3 regions of the Pseudarthrobacter sp. 902506025 genome follow, and region 3 is predicted to be linked to each of the others. Evidence: riboswitches for the same ligand, from Rfam matches in the RefSeq annotation. Region 3 holds a riboswitch; each other region holds the start of a gene.
What was found. Region 3 has a riboswitch for thiamine pyrophosphate ahead of thiD (bifunctional hydroxymethylpyrimidine kinase/phosphomethylpyrimidine kinase). Riboswitches for the same ligand answer to the same signal wherever they lie in the genome.

Region 1: another riboswitch for thiamine pyrophosphate. It lies ahead of thiC (phosphomethylpyrimidine synthase ThiC); the one in region 3 lies ahead of thiD (bifunctional hydroxymethylpyrimidine kinase/phosphomethylpyrimidine kinase).
Region 2: another riboswitch for thiamine pyrophosphate. It lies ahead of AB0280_RS08235 (FAD-dependent oxidoreductase); the one in region 3 lies ahead of thiD (bifunctional hydroxymethylpyrimidine kinase/phosphomethylpyrimidine kinase).

The regions. Positions count from the first base shown of each region.
Region 1 covers NZ_JBFBKW010000011.1:54,596-58,460, reverse strand. The annotation lists gene thiC (phosphomethylpyrimidine synthase ThiC) at 1-1,810, opposite strand, end outside; TPP riboswitch at 1,806-1,913, opposite strand; gene AB0280_RS17850 (amidohydrolase family protein) at 1,991-3,073, shown strand; gene AB0280_RS17845 (VOC family protein) at 3,172-3,865, shown strand, end outside.
Region 2 covers NZ_JBFBKW010000003.1:224,280-228,144, forward strand. The annotation lists gene thiS (sulfur carrier protein ThiS) at 1-220, opposite strand, end outside; gene AB0280_RS08235 (FAD-dependent oxidoreductase) at 217-1,518, opposite strand; TPP riboswitch at 1,511-1,629, opposite strand; gene thiE (thiamine phosphate synthase) at 1,657-2,406, shown strand; gene AB0280_RS08245 (RNB domain-containing ribonuclease) at 2,446-3,865, shown strand, end outside.
Region 3 covers NZ_JBFBKW010000009.1:86,051-89,915, reverse strand. The annotation lists gene thiD (bifunctional hydroxymethylpyrimidine kinase/phosphomethylpyrimidine kinase) at 131-1,651, opposite strand; TPP riboswitch at 1,659-1,756, opposite strand; gene AB0280_RS15975 (Rne/Rng family ribonuclease) at 1,937-3,865, opposite strand, start outside.

The sequences.
Region 1 (3,865 bases), on a different contig from region 3:
CCGTCGGTTCCGGCAGGTACACCTTGCCGCCCTTGGCCAGGAACTCCTGGCTCTTCTCCCGCATGCCGGATGCCATGTCCGCCAGTGCCGCCTGCGAGTCTGCCGACCCGTATTCGTCACGGATGTCCTGGCTGATCCGCATGGAGCAGAACTTGGGGCCGCACATGGAACAGAAGTGCGCCGTCTTGGCCGGTTCAGCGGGAAGCGTCTCGTCGTGGAACGCCTCCGCGGTCACAGGATCCAGGGACAGGGCGAACTGGTCGCGCCAGCGGAATTCGAACCGTGCCTTGGACAGGGCGTCGTCCCGTTCGTGCGCCCCCGGGTGGCCCTTGGCCAGATCCGCCGCGTGCGCCGCGATCTTGTAGGTGATGACACCCGTCTTGACGTCGTCCTTGTTGGGCAGGCCCAGGTGTTCCTTTGGCGTGACGTAGCAGAGCATGGCGGTCCCGTACCTGGCAATCTCGGTGGCGCCGATTGCCGACGTGATGTGGTCGTAGCCGGGAGCGATGTCGGTGACCAGCGGGCCCAGGGTATAGAAGGGCGCACCCTTGCACAGCTCCTGCTGCCGTTCCACATTCTCACGGACCAGGTGGAAGGGAACGTGGCCGGGCCCCTCCACCATCACCTGGACGTCGTACCCCCAGGCCCGCTGCGTCAGCTCGGCGAGCGTGTCCAGCTCCGCGAACTGCGCGGCGTCGTTGGCGTCCGCCGTGGAACCAGGGCGGAGGCCGTCACCCAGGGAGAAGGCGACGTCGTATTTGGCGAAAATTTCACACAGCTCGTCGAAGTGCGTGTACAGGAAGTTCTCCTGGTGGTGGGCCAGGCACCAGCCGGCCATGATGGAGCCGCCGCGCGAGACGATGCCGGTCACCCGGTTGGCCGTCAGCGGGACATAGCGGAGCAGCACGCCGGCGTGGATGGTCATGTAGTCCACACCCTGCTCGCACTGTTCGATCACGGTGTCGCGGAAGATCTCCCACGTGAGGGCGTTGGCCTCGCCGTTGACCTTTTCCAGCGCCTGGTAGATCGGCACCGTCCCGATCGGCACGGGGGAGTTGCGGATGATCCACTCCCGCGTGGTGTGGATGTCGTCGCCGGTGGAGAGGTCCATGACGGTGTCGGCACCCCACTGGGTGGCCCACTGCAGCTTGTCCACCTCCTCCGCGATGGAACTCGTCACCGCGGAGTTGCCAATGTTCGCGTTGATCTTCACCAGGAAAGCCTTGCCAATGATCATCGGCTCGGATTCCGGATGGTTGATGTTGTTCGGGATGATGGCCCTGCCGGCAGCAACCTCGCTGCGGACCAGCTCAACGTCGCAGTTTTCGCGCAGCGCCACGAAGCGCATTTCCTGCGTCACGATTCCCTGCCGGGCATAGTGCATCTGCGTCACCGTCCGGCCGTCGACGGCGCGGCGTGGCACCGGCTGTGCGCCCTTCCACTCCGCGGAGGCAGCACCGCGGCGCACGGCCGAGCGGCCGTCGTCGAGCAGGTTGCGCTCCCGGCCGCCGTAGGGTTCGGTGTCCCCGCGCGCGGCGATCCACTCTGCGCGGAAGGGCTGCAGCCCGCGGACGGGGTCGCTGCCGGGTCCGGCAGTCCGGTAGGTCCGGAAGGGTGCGTTCGGCTGGCCGTTGGGTGATGGTTCAAGGGAAATTTCCGTCACCGGTACCCGGATCCCGGACGCCTCATCCGCAAGGTAGGCGAGGGAATGGGACTTCAGGGACTGGGTTACCTGCGGAACTGATGTGTCGCCGGGCTCCCCGGCGGACGGCAGCAGGGCAGGGTTCAACTGCGTGTTTTGCGTACTCAAGGGAATACTCACTTCCTTCGCCGGCATTACCCGGACAGGTTCAACGGTCGCAGGCTGCGTCAGCCCGATCTCAGCCCCTGCAAGGGCACCCGTGTGGTCAGGAACGAAGCTACCACAGGCCCCTGAACCAGGCTTGTCATAATTGCGGTGCTAGCCTGACCGGGCATCGAAAGGAGCCCCATGGCAGACATCATCCACTTCCGTGGACCCGTCCTGACCGCGCCGGACCGGGTGCGGCATGGACTTTGGTCGGTGGACGGAAGGCTCACGTTCAACAAGCCGGACACTCCTCCCGGCCGGGTACTCGACGGCTGGGTCCTGCCGGGCTTCGTGGACGCCCACTGCCACATCGGCCTGGGCCCTGCGGGCCCCGTGGAGCCCGCAGCCGCCAGGGACCAGGCGCAGGCGGACCTCAACGCCGGAACCCTCCTGGTCCGGGATGCCGGCTCGCCGGCGGATACCCGCTGGATGCAGGGTGGCAGGGACTTCCCGGTGTTGATCCGTGCCGGGCGCCATATCGCCCGGACGCGCCGTTACCTGCGCGGCTTCGCTGAGGAAGTTGAACCGGACGGCCTCGTGGAGGCCGTCCGCAAGCAGGCGCGCGACGGCGACGGCTGGGTCAAGCTGGTGGGTGACTGGATTGACCGCAGCGCCGGTGACCTGGCGCCGTCGTTTCCCGCCGCCGTCGTCCGCGATGCCGTCCAGGCGGCGCACGACGAAGGCGCCAGGGTGACGGCCCACTGCTTCGCCGAAGACACCCTCGACCAGGTGTTGGACGCCGGCATCGACTGCGTCGAGCACGCCACCGGGCTCCTGCCCCGCCACCTGCCCCGGTTCGTGGAGCAGGGCGTACCGATCGTGCCCACGCTCATCAATATCGCCACCTTCCCCGACATTGCCGCCCAAGCGGACGCGAAATTCCCGCGCTATGCAGCCCACATGCGCGCCTTATGGGAACGCAGGCTCGAGCGGGTGGCGGAAGCCCACACAGCGGGTGTGCGCATCTTTGCCGGCACCGATGCCGGCAGCGTGATCCGGCACGGCAGGATCACCGACGAAATCCTCGCCCTGCACGGCGCCGGCCTCCCCATGGACGCGGCCCTCGACTCCGCCTGCTGGGCAGCACGCAGTTGGCTGGGAGCGGATGGAGTGGAAGAGGGGGCCCGCGCCGACGTCGTCGTATGCCGGGAAGATCCGCGGGCTGTACCGGAGACCATTACGGCGCTGGAGCAGGTGGTGCTGGGCGGGCGGATCATTCGCTGACAAACGGTTCCCGGGGACTTGGAATAAATTGAAGCTTCAAGTAATTTTAATAGGTGACAGGCCGCCAATGGGACGGCCGCCAATGCAAGGAGCCTTCAATGACCGCATCAGCCAGCAGCCAGGATCTTCTTCCTGCCGACCTCGCCATGGGCACCGTGATGCTCAAGGTGGGCGACATGAAGGTCATGACCGACTACTACCAGCGTGCGCTGGGCCTTGAGGTGGTGGCAGAGCAGGACGGCGGGCTCTACCTTGGCCGCCTGGGCCGGCCGTTGGTCCACCTTGCGCCGGCTCCCGGACTGCACCTTCCCGGCAGGGGAGAGGCGGGCCTGTTCCACACCGCGCTGCTCTTCGAGGACCAGGCCTCCCTGGCCGCGACCGTCGCCACTGCTGCCCAGTACGAGCCGCGGGCCTTCACGGGCAGTGCCGACCACCTGGTCAGCGAAGCCTTCTACTTCACCGACCCCGAGGGCAACGGCATCGAGCTGTACTGGGACCGCCCCCGCAGCAACTGGTCCTGGAACGGGACCGACGTGGTCATGGACAGCCTGGCGCTCCCGCCGCAGCGCTACCTTGAGCAGTACCTCACCGAGGAGTCCCTGGAAGGCCAGCGGCAGACGGCGGCCGGCGTAGGCCACGTCCACCTCCAGGTTGGCGATGTGCAGACCGCCCGCGACTTCTATGTGGGAACGCTCGGTTTCGAAAAGACCGCGGGTTGGCACGGGCAGGCACTGTTCGTCTCCGCAGGCCGCTACCACCACCACATGGCCATGAACGTCTGGAACAGCCGCG
Region 2 (3,865 bases), on a different contig from region 3:
CAGTGACAAGTTCAATATCGTCGCCCTCGGCGAGCGCGGTGGCGAACCATTGGCTCCGCGGCACCACCTGGGCATTATGTGCGACGGCGACGCCCAGTTTCCCGCCGTCCGTCGCCTGTCCGTTGGGTGCCAGCGGGCGTCCGGTGACTTGGCTGACGAGCGTGGTGATGGAGGCGCCGTCGGCCACCTCGTGCGTGTTTCCGTTCAGGGTGATGTTCACGCTGTCTCCTTGATGTGGGGTGTGGTGGCGGCTGCCGCCGGCCGGGAGAACCGCTCCGGGCTGAAGGGCGACCAGCGGGAATCTGATGTCCCGTCCAGCAGTGCCGTGCAGATGGCGGCTGCGGCGGGGGTGAGCAGGACGCCGTGCCGGAAGAACCCGGTGGCGATGATGAGTCCCGGGACATGCCCGGCGGCAGGGTTTCCGGACCCCGGATCCACCGGCACGCGGCCCAGCAGGGGCGCGTTGTCGGGGGTACCGGGGCGGGCCCGGGCGGTGCACTCGAGCAGTTCCAGTTCAGCGACGGCGGGCACCAGCGCCTGAGCGTCCCGCAGCAGCTGGTAGACGCCTCCGGCGCTCACGGCATCGGAGAGCGCGTCCTCGCGCTGGGTTGCCCCGATCACCACGGTCCCGTCCTGCCGGGGGACGATGTAGACGGGGACTCCGTGCACCAGCCCACGAACCGTGGAGGTCACCAGGGGCTGGAGGTGCTGCGGAACGGCGAGACGGAGTATGTCCCCGTGGACTGGGCGCAGTGGCAGGTCGAGGCCGTCGGGCAGGCCGCCAAGGTCCCCTGCCTGCAGGCCGTTGGCCACGATGGTTTCCGTTGCCAGGACGGTGCCGCCGCCGGCGAGGCTGGCACCGGCAACCGTTCCGCCCTCCCACAGCAGGCCGGTGGCCCGGTCCGGCACGGCATACCCGTCCACCGCGCCCGCGGCGGCCAGCTCCGGGGACGTCAGTGCAACGCCCGCGAGGGCCAGCCGCAGGGCCGCCACCAGGCGCCGGGGGTCCACTTGGTGGTCCGCGGGTGTGTCCAGGGCACAGGCGATGGCGGGGCTGAGGAGCGGCTCGCGTTTGCGGGCTTCGCGCACGGCCAGGGGCTCCACCCCCAGTCCGTTGGCCTGTTGTACCGCGCGGAGGTCCATCAGCGCGCGGCGGTCCGCGGCGTCGGCACCCACGGCGAGTGTCGGCGTCGTCAGGTATCCGCAATCCGCCCCCGTCGCGCCGGCGATCCCCGCGGCGAACCCTGGCCAGCGGGACGACGCCTCAAGCATCAGTTCCAGGAGGTCCTCCTCCTGGTAGTGCAGTTCGCTGACCGGGGCCAGCATGCCCGCGGCGGCCCAGCTGGCACCGTTTCCGGGTGCGTCGTCGATCAGGGCAACGGAGCGTCCGGAACGCTGCGCCTCCCAGGCGATGCCGTGGCCCACCACTCCCCCGCCGATGACGGCGACGTCGGCCCGGACAGTGGAGTTTGCGCTGGCGCCTTCGGGCCCGGGGAGACTGTCAACGGGGTTGCGCATGTGGTTCCTTCCCTACGCCGGCATTAACCGGATCAGGTCAAGCGGTCGGCTCTGACGCCCTCTCAGCCCGGCGCTTTATGACAGCTGCCGCGGGCTCCCGCAGTACCAGCCCAGTTTAGAGGAACTAGGCTTGCAGGCATGAATGTGTCCGCCTCATCCCTGCCCGCCGGCCCCCACGCCCCAGCCTCCGCTGCCCTCCCCGCCGAAGTTGCCAACGCCGGCCACATTGACGCCCTCAAGGCAGCGCGCCTGTACCTCTGCACCGACGCACGGACTGCGCGCGGCGATTTCGCGGACTTCGTTGACGCCGCGTTTGCCGGCGGCGTGGACATCATCCAGCTGCGCGACAAGACCATCGAAGCCGCAGAGGAACTGGACCTCCTGGCGGTCCTGAAGGAAACAGCGGTACGCCATGGCCGGCTGTGGGCCGTCAACGACCGTGCGGACATCGCCGTGCTGTCCGGGGCGCCGGTGTTCCACATCGGCCAGAAGGACCTTCCGCTGCCGGCAGCGCGGACGCTGGTCAACGGCAACGCGGCCATTGGGCTCTCCAGCCACACCACTGACCAGGTGGACGCCGCTTTGGCCGCAACGGTGGGGCCGTCCGGGCTGGACTACTTCTGTGTGGGTCCGGTCTGGGCCACGCCCACCAAACCCGGCAGGGCCGCCGTCGGCCCTGAACTGGTGGCATATGCCGCCGAAGCCTCCCGGCAGGCCGGAGATCCCGTGCCATGGTTTGCCATCGGCGGCATCGACCACGGAAACGTCCGTGACGTGGTGGAGGCCGGTGCCGGCAGGATCGTGGTGGTCCGCGCCATCACCGAAGCACCCGACCCCGCAGCCGCCGCCGCCTCCCTTCTCGACGCGCTGGACGGCACCGGCTCCTGAGCCTGCTTAATTCCGGGACTTGGGGATACGCTGATTTTTGTGTCACATCATCGGTTGGCCCCCAACGTCCATGACCACAAGAACGCCCTGGAAGAGGCGCTGGGCCTGCTGCGGACGGAACTTGAACTGCCGGGACCGTACCCCGCCGAAGCAGTGGAAGACGCCCGCGCCGCCGTCGCCGCGCTGAAACTGCCGTCCTACGACCTGACCGCCGTCGGATTCGTGACCATCGATCCGGCGTCGTCCACGGACCTGGACCAGGCAGTGTTCATCGAACCGGACGGAAACGGCTACCGGGTTATGTACGCCATCGCCGACGTTCCGGCGTTTGTTGCTCCGGGCGGCCCGCTGGACGCCGAGACGCGGCGCCGCGGACAGACGTTCTACGCCCCGGACGGCCGGATCCCGCTGCACCCCGAGGTGATCAGCGAGGGCGCCGGAAGCCTGCTGCCCGGCCAGGAGTGTTCGGCTTTCGTCTGGGACTTCACGCTCGACGGCGACGCGACAGTGCTGTCCGTGGGCGTCCGGAGGGCGCGGGTCATCAGCCGTGACAAGCTCAGCTATAAAGGCGCCCAGGCCGATCTCGACGCCGGGACTGCCTCCCCCGTACTGGGCCTCCTCCGCGAGGTGGGACTGAAGCGGGTGGCGCTGGAACGGGCACGCGGGGGCGCCAGCCTGAACATGCCTGAGCAGGAGATCGTCCAGTTGCCCGACGGCGGCTACCGGATCGACGCTGTTCCGCAGCTTCCCGTGGAGGACTGGAATGCACAGATTTCGCTGATGACCGGAATGGCCGCCGCGCAGCTGATGCTGGAGGGCAAAGTGGGCATCCTGCGCACCATGCCTGCCCCGGATGAACGGTCCCTGCGGCATTTCCGGCTGCAGACCGAGGTGCTGGGCAGGCCATGGGACGGGGAGGTCAGCTACGGCGAGTACCTCCGGTCCCTCGATCCCACCGATCCGCGGCAGCTGGCCATCATGCACTCAGCCGGCATGCTGTTCCGTGGCGCGTCCTACACAGCTTTCGACGGCACTGTCCCGGAAGACGGCATCCAGTCGGCCATCGGCGCAGCCTATGCCCACACCACCGCGCCGCTGCGCCGCCTGGTGGACCGCTTCGTGCTGGTCATTTGCGAGGCCCTGAGCAACGGCGGCGACGTCCCTGGCTGGGCGCGGGAGGCCCTGCCGCTGCTCCCGGGCATCATGGCGGGATCGGACCAGCTGGCCTCCCGCATGGAACGCCTGGCCCTGGACACCGTGGAAGCGGCGCTGCTGCTGAACCACATCGGGCAGGAGTTTGATGCGATCGTCATTTCCGGATCCAAGCCGCAGAACGGAAACGGCAACGGGAATGGCAAGAATGGAAACGGGAACGGGAAAAACGGCAACGGCAACGGGAACGGAAGTTCGGGGATCATCCAGATCGCCGAACCTGCGGTGACTGCACGCTGCGCGGGCG
Region 3 (3,865 bases):
AATACGCTAAATCCATCTACGGCCGCAAATGAGGCTGGTTCCGGCGGCCCGGCTGTGGTAGTAACCACACCCCGACAAGCTGCACCGCAACCATGCCCCTCCATAATAGCGGCGGTGCTGCCCGCAGGGGTCAGGCATGCAGCCTCGGCGCGTCGAAGAATTCCACTTCCAGGCGGCAGGACTGCCTGAAGGCGGTCACCATCGCCGCCTGTTCATGGTCGGAGGCCTTCCGCCCTGCCGCGTCCACGATGGCGATGGCCCGCCGGGTGGCTTCGGCGAAGCCCTCGTCGGCGTAGGTCCGGAGCCAGGCTGCGTAGGCGTGGCCGTCAGGCGCTCCCGAGGCGAGGAACTGGGCGTGCAGCTTTTCCCCTACCTCGGCGTAGAGCCAGAAACAGGGCAGAACAGCGGCGGCCAGGACGGCGTAACTTCCCGACGCCGACGCTGCAGTGAGGTGGTCCACGTAGGCCTTGGTGACGGGGCCAAGTCCGCCCTGGGCAGGGCGGGTGCTGAGCCATGAGCGGTGCAGCTCCGACTCCACCTCCAGGCATTGCTGCGAGGATCCGGCCCAGAACAGCTGCTCCGCTTCGGAGGGGGCCAGGGCACTGGCCCGGGCGAGGACGCGGGAGTAGCCGTTCAGGTACAGGGCATCCTGCGCCAGGTAGTAGGCAAAGTCCTTCTCAGCAAGGTCTCCGGAGGCCAGGCCGCGGATGAAGTCCAGGGCGTAGATGTCCGCCACGTCCTGCTGGGCTTCCGTCCACAGCCGGGCAGCGAAAGCGCCTTCCGCGGGGGCCGGCCGCACATGGTGGAAATGGTGCACGGGGCCGTTGCCCTGGCCCACCTCAAGCTGCTCCGAGTTCTCAAGGGCGCCGGCCAGCCATGGCTTGACCGTCAGGAGCGATGCCTCCCAGTCCCCAAGGCGTGCCTGGACGGTGGCCATCGCGGAGGACAGGGAGCAGCCGGTGCCATGGCTGTTGCGGGTGGAAATTCGTTTGCCGTGCACTTCCACCACTTCCTGGGACAGGAGGCCGGCCGTGTTGACCAGCGCGTCCGGGCAGTCTGCACCCGCGAGGTGGCCACCCTTGACCAGCACGGTGGCTCCGGTGGCTTCGGCAAGGCGCCTTCCCTGGTCCAGCGCCGCCGGCCAGGTCCCGGCAGGGTCCCCGCCCACCAGCATGGCAAGCTCCGGGAGGTTGGGAGTGATGAGGTGCGCCAGGGGCAGCAGTTCGCGGAGGGCAGCCTCCGCGGATTCCTTCAGCAGCCGGTCACCACTGGTGGCCACCATCACGGGGTCGAGGACCACGACGGCGGGGCGCACCTTCTCCAGCCAATGCCGGACAGTGCGGATGACGCTCTCGTCGCCCAGCATGCCGATCTTGACCGCGTCGATGGAGATATCGTCGCTGACCGCGTCCAGTTGTTCGGCGAGGAAAGCGGCCGGAGGAACGTGGACAGCCTGCACGCCACGGGTGTTCTGTGCCGTCAGGGCGGTGATGGCAGCCATACCGTATCCGCCGTGGGCGGCAATGCTTTTGAGGTCGGCCTGGATGCCGGCGCCACCGGACGGGTCGGAGCCCGCGATCGAGAGGACCCGCGGGACGTCCCGGCCCGGGGGCAGCGCGGTGGGAACGCCGGAGGCAGCAGGAAGGGGCATGGAAAGGGTCGAAGACAAGAGACATCCCTTCGCCGGTACTAGCCGGACAGGTTCAACGGGTCTGGATCTCAGCCGGCCTTCTGCGCGGCACCCCGTGTCGGTTTCCACCCTAGCCCGTAGGCCGCACCAGGAGGAAAGGATGACAGCCCTCGGGTCAAGGAAACAACAACCTCGCAGCAGCAGGAATCCCCGCCACACGGCCGATTCCCACGGTGCTTCCCGGGTGAATCGTCCGCAGGACGGGGATTCCTTACTGCGTGGCCGTTTGGCCGGTAACTCCTGCGCCTAGAGCTCCGAGGCAGGCACACCCACGCCGAGGATGATGGGTTCCTCGGGCGCCTTGCCCGGTTCCGCCGGTGCCTGCTGGGGCTTCACGGGTTCGGGAGCCTTGGCCGCGTGCGAATGGCCTGCGCCTGCCGCCTGGACGTTTTCGTGATGCTGGACGGCGGTCTCGTTGGCGGCACCCTGGGCACGGCTGGCGGCACGGTGGCGCCGCGGCCTGCGCTGTCGCGACTGCTCCAGCGTGTGGTCGGAGTAGTCCTTTCCGGCTGCAGCTTCCGTTGCGGCGGCGCGGGCTTCCGCTCCCCCGCCGTCGTGCTGCCGTTCCGGCACCGCAGCCTCCGGCACCTTCACGGCTTCGGCGGTCTTGGCAGGCGCGTTCTCCACAGGGGAAGCCGGCTGGCCAAGGTGGGCGAACGCTTCCGCGAGCCGGTCCAGAGTGAGGGCAGGCAGGGGATGCTGTTCCTCAGCGTGCTCCACGAACGGAAGCGGGACTTCCTCGCCGCCGAACGTCAGGACAGCCGCAGGACGTGCCGGGGCATCGGCGTCGTGCTTCTCCTCGACGGGCGCCGGCGCAGGCTCCACGGAAGGCACCTGCCGGGCTGCCGCCACCTCATCGTCATGCAGGTGGGCAGCGTGGGCCGCAGCGGCAATGTTCGCCAGGGCAAGCCTGGTGGCCTCCGCCTTGGCGTGCCGCTCGGCGTCCGACGGGTCGGGCTGGACCGTGTGCACGTGGACGGCAGGTGCCGGGGCCGCTTCGGGCTGCTGCCCGCCGCGTCCGCGCCGCCGCTTGCGTTCAGTACGCACGCCGGGTTGGGCATTGTCGTTCCGCTGCCCTTCCGGACGGGCTTCCGCGCGGGCTTCGGGCCGGTTGTCGGTGCGCTGGACGTGGTGCTCGGCGGCAACGATGTTGGCGCGGCGGTGCTCCACGGGATCGTCGTGGGTCACAACGCCACGGCCGGCGCAGGCCTCGCACTGCTCGCCGAAGACTTCCAGCAGTCCGGTGCCCATGCGCTTGCGGGTCATCTGGACCAGGCCAAGCGAGGTGACCTCGGCCACCTGGTGCTTGGTCCGGTCACGGCCCAGGCACTCCACCAGGCGGCGCAGGACCAGGTCGCGGTTGGATTCGAGCACCATGTCGATGAAGTCGATCACGATGATGCCGCCGATATCGCGCAGCCTCAGCTGGCGCACCACTTCCTCGGCTGCCTCAAGGTTGTTCTTGGTGACGGTCTCCTCAAGGTTGCCGCCGCTGCCGGTGAACTTGCCCGTGTTGACGTCCACCACGGTCATCGCCTCGGTACGGTCGATCACCAGGGAGCCGCCGGAGGGCAGGAAGACCTTCCGTTCAAGCGCCTTGTGGATCTGCTCGTCGATGCGCCAGGCGGCGAAGATGTCCTGGTCCTTGGTCCACTTCTCAAGGCGGCCCACAAGGTCCGGCGCCACATAGGTGACGTAGGCCTCGATGGTGTCCCAGGCTTCCTCACCGGAAACGATGAGCTTGGAGAAGTCCTCGTTGAAGACGTCGCGGACCACCTTGATGGTCAGATCGGGTTCGCCGTAGAGCAGCTCGGGAGCCAGGATCTTGGTGGACGCGGACTGGCTTTCGATGCCCTCCCACTGGGCGCGAAGCCGGTTGATGTCGTGCGTCAGCTCTTCCTCGGAAGCGCCCTCGGCCGCGGTACGGACAATCACACCGGCGTGCTCCGGCAGGCGGTCCTTGAGGATGCGCTTGAGCCGGTTGCGTTCGACGTCGGGCAGCTTGCGGGAGATGCCGGTCATGGAACCGCCGGGTACGTACACCAGGTAGCGGCCGGGCAGGGAGATCTGGCTGGTGAGGCGGGCACCCTTGTGGCCCACCGGGTCCTTGGTCACCTGGACCAGGACGGTGTCACCGGACTTCAGCGCGTTTTCGATGCGCCGCTGCTTGCCCTC